2 regions of the Brachybacterium sp. SW0106-09 genome follow, and region 1 is predicted to be linked to the other one. Evidence: predicted binding sites of a transcription regulator. Region 1 holds the regulator's gene; the other holds the start of a gene.
What was found. The regulator LexA, encoded in region 1, represses DNA repair genes until DNA is damaged. The targets are predictions, from matches to a motif close to TCGAACANNTGTTCGA.
Positions count from the first base shown of each region.

Region 1 (5,651 bases):
GCCCCGCCCCGCGGTCGAGGTCGACGTGGTCGTGCCGTACTCCCGCGGCGACCTCGTCTCGCGAGCCCACACCACCGGGGAGGTCCTCGCCGAGGAGCACCTCATGGAGGGCACCCGCGTGCACGCGCTCGTGGACGAGACCCTCGCCGCGGAGATGCGCACCTCGTCCTGAGGCCGCGGTGCCGCGGGGGTCCCGCAGCGGCGGGAGATCGGGCACACCGGGGTGCGCCTCGGCGGGTCCCGGTGCCCGCGCGGATACGCTGATCCGATGACCTCCGCACCCGAGCATCCCGTCGCCCCGGCGGCGGCCGACGTCCCGCTGTCGGACCTGATGGATGCCGCGGTCTCCGCCGTCGGGGGCTCGCCCCGCCCCGGCCAGCAGACGATGGCGGAGGCGGTCGACCTGGCGATGTCCGGCGGCCGGCACCTCCTGGTCCAGGCGGGCACCGGCACCGGCAAATCGCTGGGCTATCTGGTGCCCGCGATGCGGCACGCGCTCGTCACCGGGCGCCCCGTGGTCATCTCCACGGCGACGATCGCGCTGCAGACCCAGATCGTGCGCAAGGACCTGCCGCGACTCGTCGAGGCGCTCGCCCCGCACCTGCCGCGCACCCCCACCTTCGCGCTGCTCAAGGGGCGCGCGAACTATCTGTGCAAGCACAAGATCGCCGGCGGCTACCCGGTCGACATCGAGCCCGGCGCCCTGTTCTCCGAGGCGTCCTCGGACCCCTCCCGCACCGGCGGCGAGAAGCTCGGCACCCAGGTCAAGCGCCTGCGGGAATGGGCGGAGGAGACCGACACCGGGGACCGGGACTCGCTCGAGGACGCCGTCTCGGACCGTGCCTGGCGTCAGGTGTCCGTCACCGGGAACCAGTGCATCGGCACCTCCTGCCCGATGATCCAGGACTGCTTCGCCGAGCGCAGCCGCGAGGTCGCGCGCGAGGTGGACGTGGTCGTGACGAACCATGCGCTGCTCGCGATCGACTCCTTCGACCGCCACGGCATCATCCCCGAGCACGACGTCGTCGTCTTCGACGAGGCCCACGACCTCACCGCCCGGGTCACCAGCGCCGTCACCGAGGTCCTCAACCCCGGCATGCTGCGCGGCGCGGTGCGGGACCTGCGCGGCCTCGGCGTCGCGGCGACCGCGCTGGACGATGCGGGGGAGGAGCTGCGCGCCGCGCTCGAGCTCGCCCCCGACGGGCGCGTGCTCGGAGACCTGCCCGATCAGCTCGCCGATGCCGTCGGCCACGTCCGCGTCGAGGCGCGCACCGCCCACTCGGACGCGAAGGACGCCGGCGACGACTCCTCCGCCGGGGCGCGCAAGACGGTGCGGGCGAACCTGCAGGAGATCATCGACGTGTGCGAGCGCCTGAGCGACCCGGGCGAGGACGACGTCGTCTCCGTCTCCCGCGGGCAGGCGACCGGTCGGGCCTCGCTGCAGGTCGCGCCGCTGAGCGTGGCCGCGGCGATGCGCGGTGCGATCCTCGAGGACCGCACCGCGGTGCTGACCTCCGCGACGCTCGCCCTCGGCGGCCGCTTCGAGCCGGCCGCCGGGGAGGTGGGCCTCGCCCGCCGCGGACGGGTCGCCGAGGCCGAGGTCCCCGCCGCCGAGGACTCCGGGGCCTGGGCGGGCATCGACGTGGGCAGCCCCTTCGACTACCGCCGCCAGGGCATCCTCTACACCGCCCGCCACCTCCCGCAGCCGGGCCGCGACGGCCCCTCCCCGGCGATGCTGGACCACCTCACCGAGCTGGTGGAGGCCTCGCGCGGGGGAGCGCTGTGCCTGTTCTCCTCGCGCCGCGGCGCGGAGATCGCCGCCGAGCACGTCCGTGCACGGCTGGACCTGACCGTCGCGGTGCAGGGCGAGGACTCCATGGCGAACCTCGTGCGCACCTTCCGGGAGGACGAGGACGCGAGCCTGTTCGGCACGCTCACGCTGTGGCAGGGCGTGGACGTCTCCGGCCGCTCGCTGCGCCTGGTCACCATCGACCGGATCCCGTTCCCCCGCCCGGACGACCCGCTGATGTCGGCCCGGCAGGAGCGGATCGCCCAGCACGGCGGCAACGGCTTCATGGCCGTCGCCGGCCAGCACGCCGCGCTGCTGCTGGCCCAGGGGGCGGGGCGGCTGATCCGGCGCGAGACGGATCGCGGGATGGTCGCCGTGCTCGATCCGCGGCTGTCGACCGCGCGGTACGGCTCGTTCCTGCGCGAGTCGATGCCGCCGCTGTGGCCGACGGCCGACCCCGAGGTCGCCCTCGGCGCGCTCCGGAGGCTCGCCGCGGATTCCTGAGGCACGCCGCGGGCTCCTGAGGCTCGCGAGCCCGGGGGCTCAGACGGAGCGCAGCACCGCGACGACCTTGCCGAGGATCTCGGCGTGGTCGCCGAGGATCGGGGCGAAGGCCGGGTTGTGAGGCATCAGCCACACGTGGTCGTCGCGCTGCACGAAGGTCTTCACCGTCGCCTCGCCGTCGATCATCGCCGCGACGATCTCGCCCTTCTCCGCGGTGCTCTGCGAGCGGACCACCACCCAGTCCCCGTCGCAGATCGCGGCATCGATCATCGAGTCGCCGACCACCTGCAGCAGGAAGAGGTCCCCGCCGCCGACCAGGCGCTCGGGAAGGGTGAAGACGTCCTCCACCTGCTCCTCGGCGGTGATCGGGATGCCGGCGGCGATCCGTCCCACCAGCGGGACGTTCACCGAGCTGCCGCCGGGCTCGATCTCGACGGGCGGGGCGGGGGCGTCGTCGACCTCCGGCATCACGACCTCCATCGCGCGCGGACGCTTGGGGTCGCGGCGCAGGAAGCCCTTGCGCTCGAGGGTCTGCAGCTGGTGGGCGACGGAGGACGAGGAGGTCAGGCCCACGGCATCGCCGATCTCGCGCATCGACGGCGGGTAGCCGCGCGCGGCGACGGCCTCGTTGATCGTCTCCAGCACGAGGCGCTGGCGGCGCGTCAGGCCGGCCGTGCGCTCGTCGGCCGGCCCCTCGCCGCGGGCCCGGGTCGGCTTGGGGGTGCTCGGCGTCATCGTGCGGCCTCCTGGCGTCGTCTGTCGGACCCATCGGGTTCCGTTGTCCTCGTGGCCCAGCGTAGGGCGGCGCGCGGCGGATGCCAAACATGTGTTCGATGTTCCTCTTGCGTGTCGCGAGCGCCGCGGGCTACAGTCGCACAGAGATTCGATCGAACAGGAGTTCGGAGATGCGTACCCATACCGCCACGGTCCTTCCCTTCCCGCGGCAGGACGAGCAGGCCTGCGAGGCCGTCGCTCGACCGCGTGTTCGACTCGAGCCGACCCGCCGCGGCCGGCGCCTCCTCACGGGCGTCGCCTTCCTGCTCGGCCTCGCGGTCGCCGCGATCGCCCTCCTCGCGCTCGACCTCCCCGCCGCCCTCGCCGGCACCGAGTCCGCCCAGCCCGCCGTGATCACGGTCGAGGCGGGCGACACCCTCTGGGACTACGCCGCCGAGCACGCCCCCGAGGGGATGGACGAGGCCGAGTTCGTCGACGAGGTCCGCAGCCTCAACCATCTGCCCACGGGCCGGATCACCGCCGGTCAGCAGCTCGAGCTGCCCGTGCTGGAGGATGCCTCGCGCTGAGCGGGGGTCGTGCCGGTACCCTGAGCGGATGCACTGTCCGTTCTGCCGCCACCCCGATTCGCGCGTCGTCGACTCGCGCACGTCCGACGACGGCGCGACGATCCGGCGCCGCCGCCAGTGCCCAAGCTGCTCGCGACGCTTCTCCACCTCGGAGACCGCCTCGCTGTCGGTCCTCAAGCGGTCCGGGGTGAGCGAGCCTTTCAGCCGGGCGAAGGTCATCTCCGGCGTCCGCAAGGCCTGCCAGGGCCGTCCGGTCAGCGACGACCAGCTCGCCCTGCTCGCCCAGCGGGTGGAGGAGACCATCCGGCTCAGCGGGCAGGCGGAGATCGACGCCCCTCAGGTGGGCCTGTCGATCCTGCAGCCGCTCCAGGAACTGGACCTCGTGGCCTACCTGCGCTTCGCGAGCGTCTACCAGGACTTCGACTCCCTCGACGACTTCGAGGCCGCGATCGCGCGGCTGCGCGCCGAGGGCTCCCAGGTGCAGGGGGCGACCTCCGGGGGCGGCGCGACGGGCTGAGCGCCGCCCGCCGTCTGCACGGATCCGGAGAGATTCCTGGACATGGTGCAGGAGGGGGTCGGACTGTGCTTAAGATATTCCTCGTGCACCGACGAGGTGCACACCAGATCGGCGGTCGTGGAGGGGAAGCCACGGCCGCCGATCGCCGTCCCGGGACCCTGAGGTCCCGGGGCGTCGGCGGAGGGTTCAGCCCGCCATGCCGGCCGGGAGCTCCCGGGAGTGGACCACTCCGAGATGCTGCGTGGAGCGCGACATCGCGACGTAGAGGTCGCCCGCGCCGTGCGCGTCGATCAGCTCCGCCGGCTCCACGATCACCACGATGTCGAACTCCAGGCCCTTCGCGTCCTGCGCCGTCATCACGGCGACCTCGTCGTCGACGCCCGCCGAGCCGATGCCGACCGACGGCACGGACTCGAGGGTGTCGATCGCGGCGGCGAGATCGCGGAGGCGCTCGGCCGCGGCGATGACGGCGATCCGTCCCGGGAGGCGATCGTGCACGCGGCGCACCGCCTCGGCGCTGCGCGCGGTGAGCTCGGCGGGGGAGACCTGCTCGAGCAGCGGGTCCTCCTCGCCGTCCCGGACCGAGCTGACCTCGGTGACCGGCAGTGAGTGGGCCTGGGCCATCGCGACCGCGCGGTCCATGATCCGGCGCGGGGTGCGGTAGTTGACGGTCAGGTGCTCCACCTGGAGCCGGTCCTGGATGTAGGGGGACAGCGCCGCGGTCCAGGAATCGGTGCCGCCGGCGGAGGAGGTCTGCGCGACGTCGCCCACCACGGTGAAGGACTTGGTGGGGGCGCGGCGCATGAGCGCCCGCCAGCTCATCGGGGAGTGCTCCTGCGCCTCGTCGACCACGACGTGGCCGTAGGTCCAGGAGCGCTCGGAGGAGGCGCGCTCGGCGAGGGTGCGGCCGTCGCGGATCTGCCCGACCTGATCGGCGAGGTCCTCCGCCCGGACGATGCCGGAGGTGTCGATGTTCTCGATGACCTTGCGGGCGTACTCCACGTCCGCTCGGCGTCGCTCGGCGTCGTCCCTGGCCTTCGCCTCGGCCGGGGCGGCGTCCTCGCCGAGGAGCTCTGCCACCTCGTCCAGCAGCGGCACGTCCTCGACCGTCCAGGGGGAGTCCTTGGGGCGCACCAGCAGGTCGACCCGACCGGCGAGGGAGCGGGGCGCCGCTGCCCGCAGGCGGTCGGGACGTGCGAACAGGATCCGCAGGAAGCCCTGTGGGGTGTAGGGGAGCCAGGCCAGGTTCAGCTGCCGCTTCACCTCGGGGTCGTGGCGGAGGTCGGAGAGCAGGTCCGGTCGGTCCTCCGGCACGATCGTGGAGCCCTGCGCGACGAGCGCGCGCTCGTACGCCTCGACCAGGCGGTCCATCGCCGCGCGGACGAACACGGCGCGGGCCGCGTTGTGGGGCTTGTGCGTGGCGCGGGCCTCGCGCCGGGCGGTGCGGAGCATGTCCCGGGTGAGCACGAGCGGCGTGCCGTCGATCCGCAGCCTCACGTCCTTCTCGGGGACCGCCTGTCGCTGCTTGACCGCGCGGGAG
Region 1 covers NZ_BCAK01000004.1:127,890-133,540, reverse strand. Annotated here, with positions in the region: gene hflX (GTPase HflX) at 1-172, shown strand, start outside; gene Y09_RS03325 (ATP-dependent DNA helicase) at 269-2,293, shown strand; gene lexA (transcriptional repressor LexA) at 2,333-3,028, opposite strand; gene Y09_RS03315 (LysM peptidoglycan-binding domain-containing protein) at 3,199-3,594, shown strand; gene nrdR (transcriptional regulator NrdR) at 3,623-4,111, shown strand; gene Y09_RS03305 (ATP-binding domain-containing protein) at 4,298-5,651, opposite strand, start outside.

Region 2 (5,651 bases), on a different contig from region 1:
TCATGGTCGAGACCGACGCGCCCTTCCTCACCCCCGTGCCCTATCGCGGCCGGCCGAACTCCTCCTACCTGATCCCGCTGACCATGGCGACGATCGCGGAGACCACCGGTGTCTCCCTCGAGGAGGCCTGCCGCGCCGTGCGGGCGACCACCCAGGACGTGTACGGCTGGCCCGAGGCGGCCGCGGCATGAGCACGGGGGAGCAGGGGCGCGGGGGCGAGCAGGACGGCGCCGGCCTGCTGCTGACGCACCGCGACATCCGCGAGCTCGCCGAGGCCGCGGGGATCCGCCCCTCGAAGCAGCGCGGTCAGAACTTCGTGATGGACCCCAACACGGTGCGCACCATCGTCGGACGTGCCGGCGTCGAGCCCGGTCAGGCAGTGCTCGAGGTCGGGCCGGGCCTGGGGTCCCTCACTCTCGGCCTGCTCGAGACGCAGGCGGACGTCGTCGCTGTCGAGCTCGACCGCGGCCTCGCCGAGCTGCTGCCCCTGACCCTGCGCGCCCGCGGCGTCGAGGAGGAGCGCTTCCGCCTCGTCCACGCCGACGCCCTCCAGGTCACCGAGCTGCCCGAGCTGCCCCGCGCGGGAGCGCCGACGATGCTGGTCGCGAACCTGCCCTACAACGTCGCCACCCCCATCCTGCTGACCATGCTGGAGCGCTTCGACTCGCTCCGCTCGGCGCTGGTCATGGTCCAGTCCGAGGTCGTCGACCGCCTCACCGCCGGGCCCGGCTCCCGCACCTACGGCGGTCCGAGCGTGAAGGCCGCCTGGTACGGCCGGGCCGTCCACGCCGGACGGATCTCGCGCCAGATCTTCTGGCCCGTCCCCAACGTCGACTCCGCACTCGTTCAGCTGGTCCGTCACGAGCAGCCGCTCGGCCCCGCGGCGGAGCGGGAGCAGGTCTTCGCCGTGATCGATGCGGCCTTCGCCCAGCGCCGCAAGACCCTGCGCGCCGCGCTCGCCGGCTGGGCGGGCACCGCGGCACGCGCCGAGGAGATCCTCCGCGCCGCCGGGATCGACCCGTCGGCTCGAGGAGAGACCCTCGAGGTCGAGCAGTTCCGCGCCATCGCGCACGCCGCGGTGGAGCAGGCCGAGGGCGAGGTCGCGACGGATGGTCCGACGGGGGACCCCGCGCCCGAGGACGACGCGACGGGAGCCGAGGGGTGAGCGGCGCCCTCGAACGGGTGGTCGTGCGCGCCCCAGGCAAGATCAACCTGTCCCTGCACGTCGGCGGCGTGGACGGCCGCGGCTACCACGCGCTCGCGACGGTGTTCCAGGCGGTCGACCTCTACGAGACCGTCACGGCGTCCCGCGCCGACGAGATGAGCCTCGCGATCACCTCCGAGGTGCCGGGGGAGGTGCCGCTGGACGGCACCAACCTCGCCCTGCGCGCCGCCGAGCTGCTGCGCACCGAGTGCGGGGTGCGGGAGGCGGCGGCGCTCCACGTCCGCAAGCAGGTCCCCGTCGCCGGCGGCATGGCGGGCGGCTCGGCCGATGCGGCGGCGGTGCTCGTGGCGCTGGACCGGCTGTGGGGGCTGGGCCTCGGCGCCGAGGCGCTGCGCACGCTCGGGGCACGGCTCGGCGCCGACGTGCCCTTCTCGATGCTCGGCCACACCGCGCTCGGCCGCGGCAATGGTGCGGACCTCACCACGGTGCTCACCCACGGCGAGTGGACCTGGCTGCTCGCCGTCCCCGGCGGGCACCTCTCCACCCCGGAGGTCTTCCGGCGCTTCGACGAGCTCGTGCTCGCGGGCGGCCGGGTGCCGCCGGAGCGACCCGAGATCGACGAGCGACAGCTCCAGGCGCTCAGCGGCGGCAACCTCGAACTGCTCGCCGACACCCTCCACAACGACCTCCAGGCCGCGGCGTTCGCCCTGCATCCCCGGCTCGAGGAGGTCGTCGAGGCCGCCGAGCGGCTCGGCGCGATCGGCGCGATCGTCAGCGGCTCCGGGCCGACGGTCGCCGCGCTGGTCGAGGACGAGGCTGCCGCGCGCACCATCGCGGCAGGCCTGACGGAGGGCGGGCTGGTGGAGTCCTGCCTGATCGCGCGTGGCTCGGCGCCCGGCGCGAGCGTGCTCGAGGAGAGCTGAGCCGGGCTGCGGATTGCCCTGCTCCGGGCGTGCTCGAGGAGTGCTGGGCCGGGCTGCGGCCTGCCCCTCCGAGCGCGGCCCCGTCCCGGTGCGGCATGGACGGTTCCTCCACGAAGCGGAGTCATCCACCGCGTCGTGTCGAGGGTTCCTCCCCACATATTGGTTTTCCACAGTGCGCTGTCCACAATCCGGCGCGGCCGATCGTGGGCGGCATCCGAGTTATCCACAGGAATTGACCCTGCTTGACATTCCGCCGTGGATTCGAACGCGCAGTTGAGGGCCCGAGATGGGTGCGGGCTTGCAGGTCGGCGGGCGGGTGCTGGTGTCGCTCCTTGCCGCAGACGCCGACCTTTCCTCCCTGCGACCTGTTTATCCACACTATGAAGTTCCTGGCCGGTAGCTGCATTGTGGGTCTTCTCCTCATCGAATGGCTGTGCGAAAATAGAGGCATGTCGAAGGAATCCTCGAACGAGCGCGAAATCCCCGAAGGTGCCGCCGGCGCCTCCGGCGGTCACGGCCGCCCGTCCGGGGAACATGGTCGCCCGTCCGGGGAATATGGTCGCCCGTTCGGGGAGCACTTCCGCCCGTCCGGGGATCCAGCCGGCGAGCTCCCTCCTCGCGCGGACCGCCCGATCCAGGTCGACGCCGAGCGGCTGACCATCGGCGAGCTCGACCTTCTCGCCACCTGCGAGGTCCTCGCCGAGCTCGGTGCGCGGGGCTCCGCGCCTCTGGACTCGCTGGACATCGACGGGACGATGACGCTTCTCGAGACCATCGTCGGCCTGGTAGGAGCGCTCGAGTCGCTGCGCGCGCGGACAGCGGTGCACCTCGAGGACGCGGTGAAGGCGGACTGCCTCCGACGGGAGGAGAGCCCCAGGCAGGCCGCGCTGGTGGCCCGCGCCGAAGCGTCGCGGGCGCTGAAGTCCTCCCGCGCGGTCGCAGGGCGCACGCTGGCGACCTCCCGCCGGCTCGTCCGCAGCATGCCCGGGATGATCTCGGCGCTCTCCTCCGCGCGCATGCTCCCGCAGTCCGCCCACAAGGTCGGCTCGGTCCTGGGCCCGGCGACCCCGGAGCAGCGTCGACAGGTCGATGCGATCCTCACCTCCCGGCTCGACGAGCTCGAAGGGTGCGGGCCTCAGCAGTGGGGTGACGAGGCGGCGAGGATCCTCCACTCCCTCGACCCTGCCGGTGCCGCCGCGCGCCACCAGGCCGCGAAGCGGGAGCGGCACGTGACGGTGCGGCGCACCGACCACGGGATGGCGCGGATCACCGCCCTCGTCCCCGGCATCGACGGCGCTCGGATCCGCAAGGGACTCGACGTCGCGGCCGAGAGCGCCCGCGCCCAGGGGGACCGGCGCGGTCACCAGCAGATCATGGCCGACCTCTTCGCCGACGCGCTGATCGGCCGCGGCGACGGCATCGACCCCACGACGCTCGATGTCGGGATCGTCATCACCGACCGGTCCCTCCTCGCCCCCGCGCACGCCGATGCCGCCCTGGTCGAAGGGTTCGGGTCAGTGCCCTACGACCACGTGCGCGAGGAGATGCTCCGCGCGGCCCAGGCCGAGGAGGACACCGGCCTCGCCCTCACGATCCGTCAGCTCTACGCCGATCTCGACCACGGCAATCTGGTCGCGGTGGAGTCACGATCGCGGGCGTTCCCCGCAGCGCTGACCAGGTTCCTCACCCTCGCCCACCAGACCTGCCGCGGACCCCATTGCGACGCCCCGATACGGCAGATCGACCACATCACCCCCTGGTCGCAGGGCGGGGCGACGACCCTCGACAACGGCAACGGCCTCTGCGCCGCATGCAACCAGAAGGAGCTCGCCGGGGAGACCGCACGTGTGGTCCGCGACGAGGACGGCGTGCGCCGCACCGTCCGCTGGACCACCCGTCACGGCCGCAGCGCGACCCGCGGGGCGATCAACCTCGATCCGCTCGGCACCTACCGACGACGATGCGCATCCGCGAGTCGCGCATCCGACACCGATGTTCCGAGAAGCCCCGCGACGGCAGAGCATGCGGCGAGGGAGCGGATCACGGAGCACCGCACGACCGGCGAGCGCGCGGACCGCCGATGCGACGCGATCAACCCTGGGAACAGTGGGCGCGAGAGGCTGCCGCTGGCGAGCGACGAGTCCGGAGATCTGATGAGCCTGCAGCGCGCGCTCACGGATCTGCGCCTGCGGCTCACGGTCATCCCGGATCCGCACCGGATCCACCGTCTCCCGGGCTACCCGGGTGACTGGATCGTGCGACGCGGCAGTCGGGGGAGATAGTCGGGAGGAGATGAGCAGATCCGGGAATCGCGGATCCCGAGTGCCGTGCACCGGCCGACCTCAGCCGGGCGTCGACGCTCAGCCGAGCTGCTCGGACAGCTCCAGCCAGCGCTCCTCGAGTTCCTCGTTCTCCCGCTCGACCTCCTGCAGCTGTGCGGTGATCTCCTGCAGCCCCTGGTAGTCCGACTGGTCGTGCCCGGCGAGCTTCGCGTGCAGGGACTCCGTCTGCTTCTCGAGCTTCTGCATCCGCCGCTCGATCGCGCCGAGCTCCTTCTGCGCCGCATGCGCCTCGGCGCCGGAGAGGGCAGGGGCAACCGCGGAGCTGCCGCCGGACCCGGAGGGCCCTGCGCCGCCCGCCCCGGACCCGGAGCCGGCAGCGCCGGAGGAGCCCGCGCCGGTCGCCCTGCTCGAGGCCGAACCCGCCGCGGCCTCCTCGCTCGCGGCGCGCAGCGCGAGATACTGCTCCACACCGCCCGGCACGTGCCGCACCGTGCCGTCCAGCACCGCGTACTGCGTGTCCGTGATGCGCTCGAGCAGGTAGCGGTCGTGCGAGACCACCAGCAGCGGGCCGGGCCAGGTGTCCAGCAGGTCCTCCATCGCCGCGAGCATGTCCGTGTCCATGTCGTTGGTCGGCTCGTCCAGGACCAGCACGTTCGGCTCCTCGAGCAGCGTCAGCAGCAGGTCCAGGCGACGCTGCTGACCACCCGAGAGCGCCTTGACCTGCACCTTCTGATGCGCCGCGGTGAAGCCCAGGCGCTCGAGCAGCTGACCGGGGGAGACCTCGTCCTTGCCGGCCGTGAACGTGGTGCGGTATCGCCCCACGACATCGCTGACCCGGGAGTCCAGATGCTCCTGCAGCCCCTCGAGCCGCTGGGACACCTGCCGCACGGTCACCGTCTTGCCGCGCTTGACCCGTCCGGCGAGCGGCTCGAGGTCCCCGGTGATCAGCGCGAGCAGCGTCGACTTCCCGGCCCCGTTCGGGCCGAGGATCCCGATCCGGTCCGCCGGGCCGATGTGCAGGGTCACGTCCTCCAGCACGGTCGTGTCGCCGTAGCCGGCGTCGACGTCGAGCACGTCGATCACGTCGCGGCCCAGCCGCGAGGTCGCCAGCTGGGTCAGTGCGACCGTGTCGCGCACGGGTGGCTCGCCGGCGATGAGCTCGTTCGCCGCGTCGATGCGGAACTTCGGCTTCGAGGTCCGCGCCGGCGCGCCGCGGCGCAGCCACGCGAGCTCCTTGCGCATCAGGTTCTGCCGCTTCGACTCGATCGCGGCGGCCTGTCG
Region 2 covers NZ_BCAK01000019.1:22,153-27,803, reverse strand. Annotated here, with positions in the region: gene Y09_RS09660 (TatD family hydrolase) at 1-191, shown strand, start outside; gene rsmA (16S rRNA (adenine(1518)-N(6)/adenine(1519)-N(6))-dimethyltransferase RsmA) at 188-1,165, shown strand; gene Y09_RS09650 (4-(cytidine 5'-diphospho)-2-C-methyl-D-erythritol kinase) at 1,162-2,088, shown strand; gene Y09_RS09645 (HNH endonuclease signature motif containing protein) at 2,538-4,370, shown strand; gene Y09_RS09640 (ABC-F family ATP-binding cassette domain-containing protein) at 4,449-5,651, opposite strand, start outside.
Region 2: the regulator LexA is predicted to act here: its motif matches at 2,512-2,527, upstream of Y09_RS09645 (HNH endonuclease signature motif containing protein).